3 regions of the Blautia sp. AM23-13AC genome follow, and region 1 is predicted to be linked to each of the others. Evidence: predicted binding sites of a transcription regulator. Region 1 holds the regulator's gene; each other region holds the start of a gene.

Region 1 (7,391 bases):
AAGAATCTCTGCATCTTCTGCAATCAGGTTCAGCGCATCTGCATCCAGAACAAGAGGAACTTCTGTGTGCTGCACCGTAAAAACGAGCAGTTCTTTTGCCGTCCGGCTTTTGGAAAGTCCCGGTCCCGCAACAACAGCGTCCGCCCAGGCGAGATCCTGCAGCAGGGCTTCTTCCGGAAGCGGCTCATCCTCCTTCCAGAAATCCGCCATTGCTTCCGGCAGGGCACAGAAAAGCGGCGTACGGTTTCTTTCCTCTGTCACAACCTTTACCATGCCGGCACCGGATGCAAGGACTGCCCTGGCACACAAAACAGCGGCTCCGCACATGGCACCGGAACCGGCAAGTACCAGCACCTTTCCGAAGGTTCCCTTATTTCCCATCGGCGTGCGGGTAAGAAACCGGTCCAGATCTTCTTTTTCCACTGAACCGTACCAGGGCGTCTCCTCTTCTCCTGCATCAAAGCCGATTCCGATATCACGGACCAGGACCTCTCCGGCATATCGTTTTCCGGGATCAAAGAGAAGCCCTGGCTTTGCACAGGCAAATGTCACCGTGGCTCTGGCTTTCACCGCCGCATCAAGGACCTCTCCGGTATCCGTGTGGATCCCCGAAGGGATGTCCACGGCAAGAACAGGAACACCGCTTGCGCAGATTGCTTCCACTGCCCTCCGGTACTCCCCTGCCAGCGGACGGGATACGCCAATTCCAAAGATGGCATCTATGATAACAGTATATTCCCGGAAATCCGGATTCTTAACCTCACGGACCCCATAATTTTCCGCAATTTTCTTCTGTGCTCTCATGCCTTCACTGTATTTTTCCGGATTTCCAAGACAGAACAGTTCCGCATCCACCCCTTTCGTCTTTAAAATCCGTGCAATTGCCGCACCGTCCCCTCCATTATTTCCGGGACCGCACACAGCAAGGACTTTTCCTGTATCCCATGTTCCATTTTGAAGCTCCTCCACGCAGGACAGCGCTGCGCGCTCCATCAGTACCAGGGACGGTACCCCCATGGTTTCGATCGTATTGCGGTCTGCCTGCTTCATCTGTGCTGCTGTAAGAATCCGTTTCATCGCTTTTCCTCCTTTTCCTTCCTTATCCGGAAAGTGAACAGAAAAAGTCTCCGGTTTCCCGAAGACTCTCCTGCTTTTGTTTTGGTTTCTTAATTGTTCTTTGGATGCTCCGCCTCATATCTGGTCAGATTGTAGGAGAGACGCATCAGACTTTCGGAAAGATGGACGTTCTCGACGATCACATCTTTCGGAAGTTTTAAGTTTAGATCGGTATGTGCAAAATTCCAGATTGCTTTTACACCGTTGTCCACGAGAATCTCTGCCATCTCTACCGCTTTTGCTTTTGGCAGTGTCAAAGCCGCAATCTCTACATGGTGTTCCTTGATAAATTCCGGAAGCTCGTCCGCCATGCGGATTTCAATTCCGCGCACGGAGATTCCTTTTAATACCGGGTTGACGTCAAAAATACCGACCGTTTTGAATCCGCTTCTTTCAAAGGCCGCATAATTGGCAAGCGCCTGTCCCAGATTTCCGGCTCCGACAAAAATCATATTGTGGACTCTGTCCAGACCTAAGATTTTTCCAATCTCGCTGTACAGATACCGCACGTTATAACCATACCCCTGCTGGCCAAAGCCGCCGAAATTATTTAAGTCCTGGCGAATCTGGGAAGCTGTCACTTTCATCCGCTCGCTCAGCTCACCGGAAGAGATCCGTTCTACTCCGTCCTCCAGCAATTCGCCCAGGTAACGATAATATCTAGGAAGTCTTTTGATAACTGCCCGCGAAATTCCTTTTTCTTCCAAGATAAATTCCTCCTTATTTACACCTGCATATATTCATATTATATATGGTTGATAGAAAATTGTCAAAGATTTCTTGAAATTTTGTGTATTACTCTCTATAATAAGGATGGTGTGTTATGTCAAAATACAGAAATATGTTATCTGGAGGAACCACATGATTCTTGCATGTCAGAATATCTCGAAAGCATTCGGGACAACGGAAATTATCAAAAATGCATCTTTTCATATAGAAGAACGCGAAAAAGCCGCACTGGTCGGCATCAACGGTGCTGGAAAATCGACGCTGTTAAAAATCATCATCGGCGAAATGAGGGCCGATGAGGGAGAGGTCATCCTCTCCAAAGGAAAGACGATGGGCTATCTCGCCCAGCATCAGGATCTGACCGGACACCTTTCCATTTACCAGGAAGTGCTGACCGCGAAACAGAATCTGATCGATATGGAGGAACGCCTCCGTCAGATGGAAAGTGATATGAATACAAAATCCGGTGCAGAGCTGGATGAACTTCTTTCCACCTACACCCGCCTCTCCCATACCTTTGAACTGGAAAACGGATACGCGTACCGCAGTGAAGTCGTCGGTGTTTTAAAAGGTCTTGGCTTTTCCGAGAGCGATTTTGAAAAACAGGTGGACTCCCTCTCCGGCGGTCAGAAGACCCGCGTGGCACTTGGTAAACTGCTGCTTACCAAACCGGACATCATTCTGCTCGACGAGCCGACCAACCACCTCGATATGGACTCGATCTCCTGGCTCGAAACGTATCTTTTAAATTACAGCGGAGCCGTCCTGATCGTCTCCCATGACCGTTACTTTCTCGACCGCGTTGTCACAAAAGTCGTTGAAGTGGACAATAAAAAAGTAACAACTTTTGAGGGAAACTATACCGCCTACAGTCAGAAAAAAGCAATGCTCCGTGAAGCCGCTTACCATGCCTGGGTCAACCAGCAGCAGGAAATCCACCATCAGGAAGAAGTCATTGCAAAGCTGAAATCTTTCAACCGCGAGAAATCCATCAAACGCGCCGAGAGCCGTGAAAAAATGCTGGACAAAATGGATGTGCTGGAAAAGCCGACCGAAGTACGCTCCGATATGCGGATCCGTCTGGAACCGCGCATCACAAGCGGAAACGATGTGCTGACCGTCGAGCACCTCTCCAAAGCCTTCCCGGGACAGACGCTTTTCCAGGATCTGAATTTCGAAATCAAGCGCGGCGAGCGCGTGGCAATCATCGGAAACAACGGAACGGGAAAAACGACGATCTTAAAGATCTTAAACGAAGTCATCCGCCCGGATGCCGGCTCTTTTACACTTGGAAGCCGTGTACAGATCGGTTACTACGATCAGGAGCATCAGGTGCTCCACATGGAAAAGACCATTTTCCAGGAGATTTCCGACGCGTATCCATATCTGACAAACACCGAAATCCGAAATGTGCTGGCCGCCTTCCTGTTTACAAACGACGATGTCTTCCAACCGATTCATACCTTGAGCGGCGGTGAGCGCGGACGAATTTCCCTTGCCAAGCTGATGCTCTCGAACGCCAACTTCCTGATCCTCGACGAGCCGACCAACCACCTCGATATCGTCTCTAAAGAGATTCTGGAAAATGCACTGAAGGACTACACCGGAACGGTGCTATATGTCTCCCACGATCGTTATTTTATTAACCAGACCGCAACCCGGATTCTGGAGCTGACGGGACAGACACTCGTCAACTATATCGGAAATTACGATTACTATCTGGAGAAAAAAGAAGAGCTGACCCGCATCTATGCTCCTGCTGCCGATGCCGCCGCTCCGGAAGAAACAGCGGCTCCTTCCGAAGCCTCCTCCACAAAGCTGGACTGGAAAGCGCAGAAAGAAGAACAGGCACGTCTCCGCAAGAAAGAAAACGAGCTGAAAAAGACGGAGAAACGAATTGAAGAGCTTGAGACACGCGATTCGGAAATTGATGAGGAAATGTCGAAACCGGAAGTCGCAACGAATGTGGCAGAGTGTGTGAAATTAAGCAAAGAGAAAGCAGAGATTGCCGCGGAACTCGAAGAGCTGTATGAAAAATGGGAAGAGCTTGCCGAATAGGCCTGGTTTTCCCCGGAAAAATTCAAAACAGAAAAAGCCGGTCCGGCGCATCCCTTTTTGCGGGAATGCCGGATCGGCTTTCTTTTTTGCTTCGTTTAATTATTTCTCCAGCTCCTCGCGGATGGCCAGGATGAAATCACGGCTGTTTAATACGGTCGGATTTTCCATGGTGGTGATCAGCGCAAGGTCTTTTGTCATTTTTCCACTCTCGATCGTTGCGATCGTTGCTTTTTCCAGACGGTCTGCAAATGCGGAAAGTTCTGCGTTTCCATCCATTTCCCCGCGTTTTCTGAGTGCGCCGGTCCATGCAAAAATGGTGGCCACGGAGTTGGTGGATGTCTCCTCACCTTTTAAGTGACGGTAATAGTGGCGCTGTACGGTTCCGTGCGCAGCCTCGTACTCGTAATATCCGTGCGGGGATACGAGAACAGAAGTCATCATCGCAAGGGAACCGAAGGCGGAGGATACCATGTCGCTCATGACATCGCCGTCGTAGTTCTTGCAGGCCCAGATAAAGCCGCCCTCTGCTTTCATGATGCGGGCAACGGCGTCGTCGATCAGAGTGTAGAAGTAGGTAATGCCTGCTTCTGCAAATTTCTCTTTGTACTCTGCATCGAAGATCTCCTGGAAGATATCCTTGAAGCGGTGATCATACTTCTTGGAAATCGTATCCTTGCTTGCAAACCACAGATCCTGTTTCGTGGACAGTGCGTACTCGAAACAGCTTCTCGCAAAGCTTTCTATGGAGTTATCCAGATTGTGCATGCCCTGAATGACACCGGCGCCGGTGAAGTTGTGGATCAGCTCTCTTGTCTCGGTGCCGTCCTCAGCCGTATAAACCAGCTCTGCTTTTCCCGGTCCCGGAATGCGCATTTCTGCATTTTTATAGACATCTCCGTATGCATGACGGGCAATCGTGATCGGTTTTTTCCAGTTGCGCACGCACGGCTCGATGCCTTTTACGACAATCGGGGTACGGAAAACGGTTCCGTCGAGCATGGCACGGATCGTTCCGTTCGGGCTCTTCCACATTTCTTTCAGATTGTACTCGGTCATACGCGCTGCATTCGGCGTAATGGTGGCACATTTGACTGCTACACCGTATTTCTTGGTAGCGTTTGCGGAATCTACGGTTACCTGATCGTTCGTCTCGTTTCTGTGTTCCAGTCCCAGATCGTAATATTCCGTTTTCAGGTCAATAAACGGGAGAAGCAGCTCATCTTTGATCATTTTCCAGAGAATTCTGGTCATCTCATCTCCATCCATCTCTACCAGAGGAGTGGTCATCTGAATTTTTTCCATAGTAGGCCTCCTTTTTCTATTCACGTTTATTGTATAAAGTATCCTATAGCTTGTCAAGTCAAAATTCGCCTGATTTTTTGGCATTTTCCCATAAATTCACACAATTTTTGCAGGATGAGAGGTGTTTTCCTTCATTTTTCTTTTTTTATGCTGCCGCACAGTGTCTCACAGAAGAGACAGAAAACGGTCTGTTTGAAGCATCCCATGCCCCTGACGGTTGCGCGGAAGGCCAAGGTCTCTCGCCGATTCGCAAAGCAGCATTTTCGCCTGGACATTTGTAAGATCCGGAACCCGTTCAAGTGCCAAAGCCACGGCTCCGGACACCCGCGGTGCCGCCATCGAGGTGCCGCTCTTCACCACATATTCCTTCCTGCTTCTTCCAGGCGCGCAGGAAATGAGACGTTTTCCAGGCGCGACAAGATCCGGTTTGCAGACGCAGTCCCGTGTCGGGCCGCATCCGGAGATTCCTCTTCTTGGCTCCAGCAGATCGCCCGCTCCCACGGTGATCACTTTTCTGCTGTTCCCCGGCGCCGTAATACTGCCCGGAGCGGGCCCCAGATTTCCGGCCGCTGTCACAACAGTGATCCCGTCATCCCAGGCGCGCTCCACCGCCTGTACTAGCAGATCATCCACCGTTTTTTCCTGCTCTGTTGTTCCCACTGAAATATTTAAAATGCGGATATTAAGTCTTATTCGCTCTTTGCACACCCAGTCAATCGCCGCGAGGATATCCTGCTTTCTTCCATTTCCCCTTCGGTCCAGAATCTTCACTACGACAAACCGGCATCCCGGTGCCGCACCCTGGTATTTTCCGCCGGACGCTCTTCCACTTCCGCCAAGGATACCACAGACATGCGTTCCGTGTCCATTGTCATCGTAAGGCGTCTCCCGCCCGTACACAAGATCCCGGAAGGCTACAATCCGGCCGTCAAAATCCATATGGGGAAAAATCCCTGTATCCAGCACGGCGGCTGTAATTCCTTTTCCTGTCAGATTTTCCTGCTCTTTCATCCATAAGCCCCTGTGTATTCTTATCTTATGGTATGCAAAAAAGGCTGCCTTTCGCAAAGAACAGCCTTTTTGTTTTTCTTTTCTATACTTAAAACTGAATCTGCTTTTCCCCTTTCCGTTTCCAGAGAGCTGCTGCAAGCGGGATGCCGCAGAGCTCAGCCAGGACAAAGGCGCCCCATATCAGATTCAGGTTTCCAAATCCTTTGAGAAGAAATGCAAACACCAGCGGCAGAATCGCCTGGCGTGTCATGGATATGTACATACTTTCTTTTCCAAGGGAAAGTCCCTGCAACGCCGCCTGATAGATCAGGCCTGGAATCGAAAGCAGATAGGCCACTGCCAGAATGCGGAGCGCCGGGACTCCAATGCGCATCAGATTGTCCGAGGCATCATATTGTATGTATGGCAATAAAAAACAGGAAGATATCTGCCAAAACCGTTTCGGTAAAGATCTTCCTGTCCTTTTTTCAGAAACTTTTCAAAAACATTACTTCTGCTGCTCCATTCGCTTCAATTCCGGCAGAACCAGAATCAGCATGGTGATAAAGCAGAGACTTCCGCCGATTACGTTTGATACCGGTTCGGCAAGGAAGACACCGTCCGTTCCCATGTGGAGTACGTACGGCATCAGATAGGTGAGCGGTACAACAATGAAGACTTTTCGGAGCAGGGAGAAAAAGATCGCCTGTTTCTTTTTATTCAGAGATTTGAATACGGTCTGTCCAATGTACTGCAGATCCATGAAAATGAATGCTGCAAAGTACTGCTTCAGAGCCGGAACCGCATCTGCGGTCAGTACCGCATCCGAACTGAAAATACCGATCAGCGCATGCGGCGCCAGAACAATCACGCTCCACATCACTGCGGTATAGCCGAGGATCATCGCACTCATGACACACATCGCCTTGCGCACGCGGGCCGGACGGCGTGCACCGTAATTATAGCTCAAAATTGGAGAAGTTCCCTCATTCATTGCATAGATCGGTGTCTCGACGAGCTGACGCACGCTCGATACGATCGTCATAACAGAGATGTAAATATCACCGCCGGTCACAGAAAGTACATTGTTGCAGCAGATCGTGACAAGGCTGTTGGTCAGCTGCATGATAAATCCGGCGGTACCGAGACTGACAATATTTTTCGCATAGCCTGCACACTCAGAAATTTCATCTTTC
Region 2 (7,391 bases), on a different contig from region 1:
AGCTTGCTTTAATGACATAATTCCCCTCCGCCGCAGTGTGATCCTGCCCGGAGGGCTTTTTTTACGCCATCCGAAAATTTAACCGAATCGAGCAAGTCCCCTGCTTCCATTGCGAATATCCGCCTGCCTAACATTTTTATAGCATAAAAATACAAAATTCTGCATATTGATTGCAGGATTTTTTAATTCGTGCTACACTGTTTTTATTGTACCAATAAGCACTTATTTTTATTAGGAGGTTCTGTCATGCCCGTTTTTGATTTCAGCAATTCCCCGGAAAAAACAAAAGTTTCCGAATGTACGTATACTGTTTTCCGCACAAACGCACCGTTTACTTCTCCGGATCAGCCGATCCTAATTCTGGATACAAAAGAGAAGGCTTTCCCGCATCATCCCTGCGGTATTTTCACAAACCCATCCAAACGGACCTCGTTTGAATTTAAAGATGAAGAAGAATCCTTCATTGCCGACATTCTTCAGATCGATGCCCGTTTTGTCAGCCTTTTAAAATGGCTCGGTGAAAACCATATCAATGTCCGCCTTTCCGGTACACAAACATCCGACGGTTATGCAGTTTACAAAATCCGCGAGATCGCTTTCGGTGGCGGCGCAAAGCTTTCGGCTGAGGATGGATTTTTACAGTTTATGATTGAACGTCTCCTCGCCAGCAATGCACCGGAAGAAGAAATCGAAGATGAAGACCAGGAAGAAACCGGTGACAGCATGAAACTCACCAGCATCCAATCCATTACTGATTTTATGAACTGTGCCGGAAGAACACTGCCGGATAATATCCGCCTTTGGGCTCGTCGAAACCTCGCTGTTGCCCGTTCCCACGAAGTCTCTCCCGAAGAACGTCGTCACGCACAGCGCGCCCTCTCCATGATGATGAATATTCAATGGAAAAGCAACTATTTTGAAGCCATTGATCCAGTGGAAGCACGCCGGATCCTCGATGAAGAACTGTATGGCATGGAACGCGTGAAGCAGAGAATTATCGAAACCATCATTCAGATTAACCGGACTCATACGCTGCCGGCCTATGGTCTGTTACTGATCGGTCCTGCCGGAACCGGAAAATCGCAGATTGCTTATGCCGTTGCGCGTATCTTAAAACTGCCGTGGACAACACTCGATATGAGTTCAATCAATGACCCGGAACAGCTGACCGGAAGCTCCCGCATTTACGCAAACGCAAAACCGGGAATCATCATGGATGCTTTTTCCATGGCCGGCGAATCCAACCTCGTCTTTATCATCAACGAACTCGACAAGGCTGCCTCCGGCAAGGGTAATGGAAACCCTGCAGACGTTCTGCTGACCCTTCTTGACAATCTTGGTTTCACCGACAATTACATCGAATGTATGATCCCGACCGTCGGTGTATACCCGATCGCAACCGCAAATGACAGAAACCAGATCAGTGCTCCGCTGATGTCCCGCTTCGCTGTGATTGAAATTCCGGATTACACACCGGAAGAAAAGAAAATCATTTTCTCCCGCTATGCACTTCCAAAGGTGTTAAAACGTATCGGTATGAAAGAAAAAGAATGCATTCTGACTCCGGAAGGACTCGACGCCGTAATCTCCTGCCACGAAAACACAAGCGGTATTCGTGATCTTGAGCAGGCTGCTGAGCATATCGCAGCAAATGCGTTATATCAGATAGAAGTCAACCATGTTTCCTCTGTTACCTTTGATGCAGAAATGGTACGTGAACTGCTCTTGTCCTGCTGATCTGCCTTATTTTCTATTTTGAAGGCGTATCAGGGTACGGCGAAAACCAGTGACGCAACAATTCACGCTCTGTGGTGCTGAAATTTTTTGTATTATTTTAGAGTGTGCTGTAAAATAGTTTCCTGTCCCATCAGTCTGTACTTTCGGGCAGGGAACTATTTTATTTCTCCAGATATTTTCATAAAAGAAAGCCCCTGACACTTTCATGTCAGGGGCTTCCTTTCGATCAATTCAGAAAATTTATTTCTGCGGGCCGGCGGAAACAAGTGCTTTACCAGCAGCGTTTCCTTCATATTTTGCAAAGTTCTTGATGAATCTTTCAGCCAGATCCAGTGCTTTGGTCTCCCACTCGGAAGCATCAGCATAGGTATCGCGAGGATCCAGGATAGCCGGATCAACGCCCGGAAGTTCAGTCGGAACTTCGAAGTTGAAGTACGGAATAGTCTTCGTCGGAGCTTCGTTGATAGCACCGCTTAAGATTGCATCGATGATTCCACGGGTATCACGGATGGAGATACGTTTTCCGGTTCCGTTCCAGCCTGTGTTAACCAGGTATGCTTTTGCTCCGCTCTTCTCCATTTTCTTAACAAGCTCTTCTGCATATTTGGTTGGGTGCAGCTCCAGGAATGCCTGGCCGAAGCATGCAGAGAAGGTAGGAGTCGGCTCGGTAATTCCGCGCTCGGTTCCTGCAAGTTTTGCAGTAAATCCGGACAGGAAGTAGTACTGAGTCTGCTCTGGTGTCAGAATAGATACTGGCGGAAGTACGCCGAATGCATCTGCGGACAGGAAGATAACATTCTTAGCTGCCGGTGCAGAAGAAATCGGGCGAACGATGTTCTCAATGTGGTTGATCGGATAAGATACACGAGTATTCTCGGTTACGCTCTTATCATTGAAGTCGATCTTGCCTGCTGCATCAACGGTAACGTTCTCAAGCAGAGCGTCACGTCTGATTGCATTGTAGATGTCCGGCTCAGACTCTTTGTCCAGGTTGATGACTTTTGCATAGCAGCCGCCCTCGAAGTTGAATACTCCGTTGTCGTCCCAGCCGTGCTCATCATCACCGATCAGAAGACGTTTCGGGTCTGTGGAAAGAGTTGTTTTTCCTGTTCCGGAAAGTCCGAAGAAGATTGCGGTGTTCTCACCGTTCAGGTCTGTGTTTGCAGAGCAGTGCATGGAAGCGATGCCCTTCAGCGGCAGATAGTAGTTCATCATGGAGAACATACCTTTCTTCATCTCTCCGCCGTACCATGTGTTGACGATAACCTGCTCACGGCTTGTGATGTTGAATACTACTGCTGTCTCAGAGTTCAGACCCAGCTCTTTGTAGTTCTCAACTTTTGCTTTGGATGCGTTGTAAACAACGAAATCCGGCTCGAAGTTCTCAAGCTCTTCTGCTGTAGGTTTGATGAACATGTTAGTTACGAAATGTGCCTGCCAAGCTACCTCAACGATGAAGCGGATAGCCATACGGGTATCTTTATTTGCGCCGCAGAATGCATCTACAACGAACAGTCTTTTGTTGGAGAGCTCTTTTTTGGCGATCTCTTTTACTGCTGCCCATGCTTCCTGGGTTGCCGGATGGTTATCGTTTTTGTACTCATCAGAAGTCCACCATACAGTATCTTTCGAGTTCTCGTCCACAACGATGTATTTGTCTTTCGGTGAACGGCCTGTATAGATACCGGTCATAACGTTAACTGCACCAAGCTCTGTCTCCCGGCCTTTTTCATAGCCTTCCAGCTCTGGTTTTGTCTCTTCCTCAAATAACTGCTCATAAGAAGGGTTGTACACAATTTCTGTGGTACCGGTGATGCCATACTTTGTTAAATCGATCTGTGCCATCTTGTAATTAACCTCTTTCCTTTGATAGTAATACTGCTTCATTCTGCAAAATGCAGAAATTTGAAGGTATCCTTTAGAAGAAACCGGACCAGCCGGCCTCTTCTACTCTAATTATACATAAAAGGCCAAAAAAATCAACTGAAAATCTTCCGTTTTTTTACAGAACGTGTCCCAAAATCTGTAAAAATTTTATAAACTTCGATTTTTCGAAGTTTTCTGACAATTGCATTTTTGTACACTTCATCCTGCAAATTGACATTTTTTGATTTTTTATGTTATAATATTAATAATTATGTTCGGAAAGAAGTTTCTTTATGTATTACGATCTGACCCGCGGGAAAATCTCCCGCTCTCTTATCCTGTTTGCCCTGCCGATGATCGCAGGAAATCTGTTGCAGCAGTTTTACAACATTGCCGACACCCTGATCGTCGGACGCGTTCTCGGAAGCAATGCGCTCGCCGCCGTCGGCTCCTCCTATACGCTGATGACGTTTCTGACTTCCATTTTTCTCGGCCTGTCGATGGGCGCCGGTGCGCTCTTTTCGATTTATCAGGGACGAAAAGATCTTTCTTCTTTAAAACTTTCGATTCTCCACGCGTTTCTGCTGATCCTTGCCGTTACGCTCGTGCTGAATCTCGCTGTTTATGCAGGCATCGAGCCGATCCTTACGTTTCTTCGCGTCCCGGATGAAGTCCGTCCCGGCATGCGGACGTATCTTCTGATTATCTTTGCCGGCCTTATTGCAACATCCGTATACAATTTCTTTTCCTGTATGCTGCGCGCGCTCGGAAACTCTTCTGTGCCGCTGATTTTTCTCGCTGTCTCTGCTGTGCTGAACATTGCACTGGATCTGTTCTTTGTCGCTGTACTGCCGTTCGGCATCTCAGGCGCGGCGCTCGCTACGGTTCTTGCGCAGTATGTGTCCGCCGTCGGTATTCTGCTCTATGTGCTGCTCCGCTGCCGCATGTGGCTGCCGTCAAAAAAAGAATGGCGTTTCAGCCATTCCATTTTAAAAGAGATTCTGAATCTTTCTTCGATGACCTGCATTCAGCAGTCGGTCATGAATTTCGGCATTCTGATGGTACAGGGGCTCGTCAACAGCTTCGGTCCGGCGGTCATGGCGGCATTTGCGGCCGCGGTGAAAATTGATACCTTTGCCTATCTGCCGGTGCAGGATTTCGGAAATGCCTACTCCACTTTCACCGCACAGAATTACGGGGCCGGAAATCACGAGCGGATCCGGCGCGGCACGAAAGATGCTTTTGCACTGAGCGCTGCTTTTTCCATCGTCATTTCTCTGCTTGTCAATCTGTTCGCGCATCCGCTGATGCAGATTTTCGTGAAAGCATCAGAAATGGAGGTCATCGCGATCGGCATACAGTACCTGCGGCTGGAAGGCTCGTTCTATCTCGGCATCGGATGGCTGTTTCTGCTGTACGGGTATTACCGCGCTGTCAAACGCGCCGAGATGTCGGTTGTTCTGACCGTCATTTCGCTTGGCATGCGTGTGGCGCTGGCATACCTTTTCTCCGCCACGGCGCTTGGCGTTGCCGGAATCTGGATCGCCATTCCGATCGGCTGGGCACTGGCTGATATGACCGGACTTTTCTTCCTGCGGCGTGCATTCCGATCGCAGAAGCCTGCATAAGTTCCGAATCTTATATCGCAGTACGGTTTTCTGCGGATAAACTGCGGAACTGCCCCGGCGTCTGGTGCATGCGTTCCTGGAAGACGCGGTTAAAATAGCTGATATTTCGGAATCCGCAGTCGCTCGCAATCTTGCTGATCGCCTCCTCGGTGGAAAGCAGCAGCCGGCAGCTCTCGGCAATCCGCAGGTTATTGACATACGTCACGGCGGAAATATGCATAATCGACTTAAAGAAGCGGCAGAAAGCGCTCTCACTCATATGAAACTGGCTCGCCAGTTCCGCGATTTCGAGATCCTCACAGAAATGAGCATTCATGTATGTGAGGATCTCTTTCATTCTGCTGACACGGTAATTCGTCGAGGCATCCGTTTTTCCGCCGTTCTTTTCTGCCGCACTGTAATATCCCTGCCAGATTTTCAGAAGTTCCGCTTTTAACAGCAGCTCCCAGCCCGGTTCTTTTCTTTCCTGCAGATTTCGGATCTCCTGCATGGCCTGTGCCGTTTTTTCTGCAAGGCGTGTCCCCCGCTCTGTCTTGGATGGAAAACGGATCTCGGAGGACAGCACTGGTTCGATATACTGCTGCTGGATCCGGTCAAGCGATGTGCCGGACAGAAAACGCGGCTGGAATACAACGGCAAGAAACGTAAATTCCTGTCCGTCGATTCCCTCTACCTCATGCAGACGGTTTGCATTGACAAAGGCGGTCTCCCCTTCCCGCAGGAGAAAGGTCTCGGTATCCATATGAAAAACAGCTTCGCCCTTTACTGCATAAAAGAGCTCCACTTCCTCATGCCAGTGGCAGTACACCCGCACGGTACTCTGCAGGTCTGTCTCGAAAACGTGAATGCTCAGCGGAAAAAGCTCATCACCGTGGGGCTGTGTTTCTTTTCGGTAATTCATCTGTGAGAGCATATTTTTGTCTCCTCTCTTGTTTTGCTCTGCTGTCCCAATTGTAACACGAACTTTGCGATTCCGGCAAGTTTCCATGTTCTGCCGGCGAATCGCCCTTCCATGACCGTATTTTTCCTTCTTAAATGATAATAATTATCATATTTTATCAGCTTATTGACATTTCTTTTCATCCACGCTATATTTTAGATACCCCGATAGGGTATGTGATTTCAAGTTTTTCATCAAACTCCAGGAATACAGTCCGGCACGCTTTCGTTTCGCTGTATTCCCGGAAGAAAGCAGGTATTGTATGATTAAAACAGTCTTAAAAATTGATGGTATGATGTGCGGCATGTGCGAATCCCATATGAATGATGTAGTCCGCAAGAGCTGCTCTCCAAAAAAAGTAAACTCTTCTGCAAAAAACGGCGAGACCGTTGTCATCAGCGAAGCGCCGCTCGATATTCCGTATCTGAAACAGCAGATCAAGGACATCGGATATGAGCTGGTTTCGTATACGAGTGAGCCGTATGAGAAAAAGGGATTTTTCCATTTCGGACGGTAAGCGGATTTCATGCCCTTCCTTTTGCAGTTTGTGCGTCGAAAAAAAGCACCGTTTCAGAAGTTTATTTCCTTTTGGAAATCTGCCTCTGAAACGGTGTTTTCTATTTTTTATCTATGATTTGATCAGCCGCAGCAGCATCCGCAGGACGGCGGCGTTTCTTTCTCCTCTTTTTTCGGAGATTCTGCGCCCAGATCGTACCAGGTCGGGTCGATGTCGAATCTGCGGTTGTTTCCAAGATAGATCGGATGGGTCGGGTCTGAGGACAGGTAGGCGCGCTCGGTCGAAACCTTCCACTGTGCATCCCAGTCAATCTTCGGAAGTGCCAGATCGTAGTGTGTGCTGGCGCGGAAGCCGTCTTCCTCTCCCTCAATTCTTCCCTGGCGGATGATGGCTGCAAAATCTGTGTGATGTGCAAATGCCGGAATCTGGTACAGATCTTTTAAGTAATCCGAAACATTTTTCAGATCCTGCACACGGTATTTCACCGGTCCGAGGTAACGGGAATATAAGAGGTCAAAGCGCACAAGGGTAACATAAAGCGCTGCGTCTGCCTCGGTCACAAAGTCTCCTGCCAGGAAACGGGTGGCTCCAAGTGCTGTTTCGAGCTCTTCGAGGGCTCCGTAGAACTGTTTTGCACTTTCTACGTACTGTGCCAGTTCTACGGCATTCAGCATCGTATCCAGCGGCCCGGCGATCTTTTTCT
Region 3 (7,391 bases), on a different contig from region 1:
GACGGCGAAAGTGCAGAAAAAGTCGAAAAAAGCCGGATTCCGCTGCAGAATCTGTTGAGTGACGCCGCCTACCGCGAAATCCTGAAAAGTGACCGGATTTCGTTCCGGTTTTTCTGGCGTTAAGCGGATTTTTCGAAAGACTTTCAAGAGAAATGATTGCAATATTCCTCCATTCGGGTTAAAATAATGTATCAGCGACCTATTTTAACCAGGGTCGTGAAATGAAAAAAGAAATGTAAAAATTCAGATATATTAAATATAGAAATGAACCCCATTCGGCATGACAAAAAAGTAATGCCGGATGAAAAATGGAGGAAAGTATGAAAGCAGACAGACAGGCGCCGATCGGCGTCTTTGATTCCGGTGTTGGCGGACTGACCGTAGTGCGTGAGATTATGCGAAACCTGCCCGACGAACGAATCGTATATTTTGGAGATACTGCGCGTGTGCCGTACGGTTCCAAATCGAAGAACACCGTCATCCGTTATTCCCGTCAGATCGTACACTTTCTGGAAACCCAGCAGGTCAAGGCAATCGTCATCGCCTGCAACACCGCAAGTGCGCTGGCACTCGATACGATCGAAAAAGAGATTGATCTCCCGATCATCGGCGTGGTAAAACCGGGTGCACAGATGGCCGTCGAGACGACGCAGAACAAGCGCGTCGGCGTCATCGCAACCGAGAGCACTATTCAGAGCGGCCTCTACCAGCAGCTCATTACCGAGGCAGATCCGGCGATCACCGTTTACGGAAAACCGTGTCCGCTGTTTGTGCCGCTCGTGGAAGAGGGCTGGACAAAAGATCCGATCACCGAGGAAGTGGCGCGCCGCTATCTGGCAGAGATTCTGGATAAAGACATCGACACGCTGATTATGGGATGCACCCACTATCCGCTGCTGCGTTCTCTGCTGCGGAAAGTAGTCGGAGAAAAAGTAACACTCGTCAACCCGGCATACGAAACCTCACAGGCACTGCGCAGACTGCTGCGGGAGCTGGATCTGGAGAATCCGGGAAACGATGAGCTGGGCCGTCAGAAATACCAGTTCTTCGCAAGCGACGGCGTGGAGCGGTTCAATGCCTTCGCACATTCCGTTCTGCCGGAGCAGATCAGCGATACGAAACAGGTACAGATTGAAAACTATTAAAAACGACATACAGAAAAGAGAGAGGAACACCAGAAAAGGATGGAAAAAGACGTACTCATCAGCATCCGCGGACTGCAGTATCTGATGGATGAGGAATCCGGCGAACAAGAACCGGTGGAGGTTATGACGACGGGTTCGTACTACAAGAAAAACGGCCATCACTTTCTGATCTACGACGAGGCAACCGAAGGCTTTGACATGATGACGCACAACATGATCAAATTTACGGAAAACGCCCTCGAGGTGCGCAAGCGCGGCCTCATTGATGTCCATATGATTTTTGAGGAAGATAAAAAGAACATTTCGTTTTATCATACGCCATATGGCATGATCAACATGGGAGTTGCGGCGACGAAGGTCAGAATGAAAGAGACGCCGGATCAGATTTTACTGAAGGCAGAATACGCGCTCGACATCAACGACAGCTACGTGGGGGACTGCGTAATCGATATCGAGGTAAGACCGCGGGAAGGCGGAAAACTGAATTTATAAAAAAATACCCGGGAAGAATGAAAATCATTCAACTCGGGTATCTGCATTTTCAGATGAAATTTTATTTTTCCTCGCCGCGTGCCTTGCGGAGCATTTTCTGCCAGAAGCCGTTTTTCTTTGCCGGCTGCTCTAAAGAACCGCGGATGCCGCGAACTCCGGTGATATAGATACCGCTTACGGTAGCCTTGACTTCTTTTTTTACCGGGATCTGATCGAAGATAGCAGCGTCGCAGATCAGGGTCATGATTCTCGGACCGACTTTTGCTTTGACGATCGGCAGTTTTGCACGACGCATCATTTTCGGTGTCTGGTCGATGACCATCTGTGGAAGTCCGGAATCTTTCATGCGAAGCTTTTTCTTATCTATGATCAACATGGAGACAGTCTGTTTCATGGCCTCCATTTGTTCCTGCTGTGCGGCCTGTTTTGTCTGTGCTTTTTTACCGAAGTAATACAGCAGACCAAGGATGACAGCGATGACAGCTAATACGATTAATACGATAATCCAGGGTTTCATCCCTCTATTCCTCCTCTGCAAAAAATAATGTGGGCATCGGAACATACAATGCCAGTCTATGAACATTCTAACATTGATTTCGGCAAAACGCAAACACATTTTAGCGCAATCCAGGCGATTTTACGGTCGAAAATCATAAGAATTTCTAAAATCGGAGCCCCAGCCTTTTTTTTACCAGACAAGTATGGTAAAATGAGATTTACAACGCGCCGGGAACGGCGTAGTATGGAGGAAAATTCAAGAATGAAAAGAAAAGCAGCAGTCATGCTTCTGCTCATGACACTGGGAGCAGCCAGTGTGAGCGGATGTGGAAAAAACAATACAACAAGCAGCAGTTCCGTATCAAGCGCAAGCAGCACAAGCGCTTCCTCAGCATCCGATGCGTCGAGCGCAGGCAGCACATCGTCCGACAGCACAGCTTCTGAGGAATACGCTTCCCCGAGTGATGTAGACGGGATTACGGTTGTCGATGAGGAAGTTGATCCGGCAGAGTGTGTAACACTTGGAGATTACAAAAAGCTCACACTGGAAAAGAAAGTAGAGCAGGTAACGGATGATGACGTACAGACGGCCATTATGGCAGAGACAGCTGTCACCATGGACGATCCGGATGCCACCGTACAAAAAGGCGACACCGCCGATATTGCCTATGTTGGCAAAGTTGATGGCAAGGAGTTTGACGGCGGAAGTAGCGATTCCTACAATCTGGTGATCGGATCCGGTACCTTCATCGATGGATTTGAGGATGGTGTCATTGGAATGAAAACAGGGGAGACAAAGGATCTGAACCTGAAATTCCCTGACAGCTATCAGAGTACCGATCTGGCAGGAAAAGATGTTGTGTTTACCGTTACGGTAAATGCGTTTACCCGCCCGGCAGAAAACATTGACGGATGGGAACTCGACGATGCATGGGTAGCAGAGAATACAGATTACAGCACTGTGGAGGAATACCGTGCCGGAAAACGCGCAGAGCTGGAGGCTGCAAATGAGACGACAGCGGAAAATAATCTGCAGAATGACGCGATGCAGCAGATGGCAGACGGCTGTACGTTTCACAAAATTCCGAAATCCTATATCACCCTTGGCGAAGAAGATTACGATAAACGGTATACCACTTATCTTCAGAATTACGGCATTTCCCTGGACGACTATCTGGAGCAGTATGCGGACAGAGCAACCTACAATCAGGAGAAAGCAACGTATGCAGGAACGATGGCAAAAAGTGCCCTTCTTCTGGATGCCGTAAAAGAGGCAGAAGGCTGGACTACAGATGACCAGGATTACCAGCAGATCTTAAACGACGAGGCAGCCAATGCCAATATGTCGCAGGAAGATTTCCTGAAGGCAGCCAATGACTATTACGGGGAAGATACGGTAGTGCGCAATATCATGATGGAGCGCATGATCAATATAGTTCTCGACAATGCAACGGTCAATACTGTGACTGTGGATGCAGACGGAAATACAGTAGAATAAAAAGAGAAATCACCCCGGAAAACAGGATAAAAATTTCTGTTTTCCGGGGTGATTTAACCGAATCAAGTAAGTCCCCTGCTTCCATTGCGAAAAGCAATAAGCAGTGGGTGGGGACTTGCTTGTATCAGGAGGAGTGCAAGCTCCTTCTGATAAACTGCGGAGCAGTTATTTGGTTATGAGCAAGTAGCGAAGCGGATTGCGAATATCCGCTTCGCATGTGGGAAACGAATTGTGTTCGTTACGCCATGATTTTGCGGAACAGATCCTTCAGATCTTCTACGCTTGCATCCTTCGGGTTGCCCGGTGCGCAGGCATCTGCGTGTGCGGAATCTGCAAGGAACTGCAGATCTTCTTCTTTGACTGCCTCGAGAACAGATGGGATTCCAACGTCTGTGGACAGCTTCTTAACAGCATCAATCGCTGCTTTTCTGTACTCTTCCTGAGACATTTCGTCTACACCTGCAACGCCCATGGCACGTGCGATTTCACGGTATTTCTCACCGGTGCACTCCTGGTTGTATTCCATAACGATCGGAAGCATCATGGCACATGCAACACCGTGTGGGGTATCATAAACAGCACCAAGGGTGTGTGCCATGGAGTGAGCGATTCCAAGACCTACGTTGGAGAAGCCCATACCTGCGATGTACTGGCCAAGAGCCATTCCTTCGCGTCCCTCTTTGGTGTTTGCGACAGCACCGCGCAGAGATTTGGAGATGAGTTCGATGGCTTTGAGATGGAACATGTCAGTCATTTCCCATGCAGCTTTTGTGGTGTAGCCTTCGATTGCGTGAGTCAGAGCGTCCATACCGGTGGAAGCGGTCAGGCCTTTCGGCATGGAGGACATCATATCCGGGTCAACAACTGCGATGATCGGCATATCGTGCGGGTCAACGCATACGAATTTACGTTTTCTCTCTACGTCGGTGATAACGTAGTTGATGGTAACCTCTGCAGCAGTACCGGCTGTAGTCGGAACGGCGATGATCGGTACACACGGATTTTTGGTCGGTGCGGTGCCCTCAAGGCTTCTGACATCCTCAAACTCCGGGTTTGCGATGATGATACCGATGGCTTTAGAGGTATCCATAGAAGAACCGCCGCCGATGGCGATCAGATAGTCAGCGCCGGATGCCTTGAAAGCTTCTACGCCGTGTTTTACGTTTTCGATGGTCGGGTTTGGCTTGATATCGCTGTAAAGCTCATAGTCGAGTCCGTTTGCGGTCAGAATATCGGTTACTTTGGAAGTAACGTTGAATTTAATCAGATCCGGGTCAGAGCATACGAATGCTTTTTTGAAGCCGTGTGCCTTTGCTTCATTTGCGATCTCGGCAATAGCGCCTGCTCCGTGATAAGAGGTTGCATTTAAATTAATACGATTTGCCATGTTTGAAAAACTCCCTTCTAAAATGAATAAATGGTTTTACTGAACTTGTTATTATATTAACAAATCCGGAAGGGAAAAAGAAAGTGACAGAAGAAGCGAAGTGTAACACTTTAAAAAAAATCGCCATTGTGACAAAAACAACAGAACAAAATTTGTGAAAAATAACAAGAGCTGTTTGCGGGAAATTCTAAGAGAGCAGCTGCAGATTCCGGAACAGTTTTTTTAAGTCCTCCGGCATTGCCCGGACGAGAAGAGCGGCAAACTCGGAAGGTGTCAGATCCATGCCGGTAAGCACCCATTTTACGGTCATGGTGATGGAACCCTGACAGTACATTTCGAGAAGAAAATGTATTTCCGGTGAAACCGGACTGCCGCTTTTTTCGTGAATCAGATTTTCGTAGAACGCGAGAATCAGATCGAAATCGTGTTCACGCAGAGAATTCTGTTTGTCGTAGCGGAAGGCAGCGGCGAAAAAAGCTTTTTCTTTCTGAATATAGGTAAATTTCTTTTCCAGACTGTCAAAAACGGTCGTTCCGCGCCCCATATGTTCGAAGGATTTTGTCAGTAATTTATCAAAGTACCAGTTAATCAGATCGTATTTGTCGAGAAAATTACGATAGAAGGTCTGGCGGGTAACACCGCAGATTTCACAGATCTGGCGTACGGTGATCTCTTCGATGGGCGTTGTTTTCATGCACTCCTTCATGGATTCGGCAAGACGGTATTTTGTTTTTTCTCCTTTGGGAGCAGATACGGTGGAATGGATCATCCGGGCAGTTTCCTTTCGTTTCGAAAATTGTAACTATGCAGAGTTATGCATATATTATAACGCGAATCCGAAAAAATAAAAAGCCCTGAACATGTTCCGGAGATAAGATACAGGAACATATTCAGGACGATTTTGCCTATTTTCTTTTGTTTACGGCCTGTCCGACACAGTAGCATACAGCGGCAACAACCATGCCGTTGATGGAAGCGATGCCCCAGTGTAAGAGGTTCGCAACAATGGCACCGAGAATGACACCGGCAACCGCAAACCAGTCTACGGTTTTAAGCTTCGGCTGATCGGCTTCAAAGTCCTCTTTGTTCATGAAGTAGGCGAGCACCAGAATCATGCCGACCGGCGGCAGAGTACAGTTCAGAATGTTGAGCCAGCCGCAGAAGTTGTAGTACAGCCATACGGAGGCAACCGTTCCGATGATACCGGAAAGGAGAACCATCGGTTTTTTCCTCTGATGGAAGATGTTGGCAAGACCAAGGCCTGCGGTGTACAGAGCGTTGTCATTTGTAGTCCAGATATTAAGACCGAGAACGAGAACAGCCAGGTAGAACAGGTTCAGGCGGACCATAACCTCAAAAATATCGTTTCCGCCGACAAAGATGGAAGAAACGGCACCGAAGAAGAACATCAGGGAGTTTCCGATGAAGAAGGCCACAACCGTGGTGATGGCACCCGCTTTTCCGTCCTTTGCAAAACGTGCGAAGTTCGGGGTTGCGGTTCCGCCGGAAACGAAGGAGCCGATGACAAGACCGGCACCGCCGATGATAGTCAGAGATCCGCTGGATTTGGCAAACTGATCGATGATCGTTCCGTCGCCTCTCATTACGGCCATGACCATGGCGATCGTTCCGAGAATGGCAACACTTGGTACAGCGATATAGCTGACGATGGTCAGAGATTCAATACCAAAATAGGCAGAGGCGGTCATGCAGACGCCGGCAAGAATAACAAGTCCCCACTGTGCCGCAGTGCTTCCGCCGAGCAGCTCCTTGGAAACCGGAATTGCAAACATGGCAAGACCGACACCAAACCATCCGATCTGCGTAAAGCTGGTCATGGCTGACGGCAGATAGGAACCTTTTTCGCCAAAGGCTCTCTGGGACAAAAGATCAAGTGACAGACCGGTTTTTGCACCGACGTAGCCGAGCAGACCGGTATAAATACCAAGAATGATTCCACCAAGGATCAGTGATCCCAAAAAGCCCCAGAAATCGAGGCCGTCAGCGAGCTGCTGGCCGACCCACATGCTTGCCGAGAAGAAGGTGAAGCCAAGCATGATCATAAACATGGTTACTACATTTTTCCGGGCAGAAGACGGAACCGCGCTGTCCGCGAAGTCAACATCTTTTACTTTCTTTTCTTTTTCCATAATATCTCCTGAAAACTGTGATTACGGTTCGCCGAAATTCAGCGAACCGTAAGAAATGGTTTTTTGTTACAGCATGTATTTGCGAAGTGCTGCGGTAAACTCTTCAATTCGTTCAGCCGCAATTTCTTTCAGGGTAGCATCGCCAAGGCTTGCAATATAGCCTTTTTCCTGGCGGTACAGCCATTTGGCCACACGTTCATCGATTTCTTCGTAGTGATTGA

Evidence for each region. Region 1 encodes Rex, which represses fermentation and respiration genes when NADH is low (regulators of the CRP and FNR family bind a similar motif). Its sites were predicted from a motif close to ATTGTTAANTANTTAACAAT; they were not measured.
Region 2: the regulator Rex is predicted to act here: its motif matches at 3,854-3,873, upstream of pckA (phosphoenolpyruvate carboxykinase (ATP)).
Region 3: the regulator Rex is predicted to act here: its motif matches at 5,065-5,084, upstream of fucO (lactaldehyde reductase).

The regions. Positions count from the first base shown of each region.
Region 1 covers NZ_QTUL01000001.1:157,395-164,785, forward strand. Annotated here, with positions in the region: gene DW642_RS00725 (bifunctional ADP-dependent NAD(P)H-hydrate dehydratase/NAD(P)H-hydrate epimerase) at 1-1,077, opposite strand, end outside; gene DW642_RS00730 (redox-sensing transcriptional repressor Rex) at 1,167-1,823, opposite strand; gene DW642_RS00735 (ABC-F family ATP-binding cassette domain-containing protein) at 1,978-3,903, shown strand; gene DW642_RS00740 (NADP-dependent isocitrate dehydrogenase) at 4,003-5,205, opposite strand; gene DW642_RS00745 (S8 family peptidase) at 5,371-6,216, opposite strand; gene DW642_RS00750 (hypothetical protein) at 6,305-6,589, opposite strand; gene DW642_RS00755 (MATE family efflux transporter) at 6,704-7,391, opposite strand, start outside.
Region 2 covers NZ_QTUL01000011.1:93,679-101,069, forward strand. Annotated here, with positions in the region: gene DW642_RS12200 (AAA family ATPase) at 247-1,737, shown strand; gene pckA (phosphoenolpyruvate carboxykinase (ATP)) at 1,978-3,582, opposite strand; gene DW642_RS12210 (MATE family efflux transporter) at 3,897-5,231, shown strand; gene DW642_RS12215 (AraC family transcriptional regulator) at 5,242-6,144, opposite strand; gene DW642_RS12220 (heavy-metal-associated domain-containing protein) at 6,434-6,688, shown strand; gene DW642_RS12225 (glutathione S-transferase C-terminal domain-containing protein) at 6,811-7,362, opposite strand.
Region 3 covers NZ_QTUL01000007.1:64,169-71,559, forward strand. Annotated here, with positions in the region: gene spoIIR (stage II sporulation protein R) at 1-123, shown strand, start outside; gene murI (glutamate racemase) at 321-1,145, shown strand; gene DW642_RS09545 (DUF1934 domain-containing protein) at 1,185-1,637, shown strand; gene DW642_RS09550 (hypothetical protein) at 1,699-2,154, opposite strand; gene tig (trigger factor) at 2,398-3,633, shown strand; gene fucO (lactaldehyde reductase) at 3,872-5,020, opposite strand; gene DW642_RS09565 (TetR/AcrR family transcriptional regulator C-terminal domain-containing protein) at 5,208-5,789, opposite strand; gene codB (cytosine permease) at 5,926-7,170, opposite strand; gene DW642_RS09575 (hypothetical protein) at 7,237-7,391, opposite strand, start outside.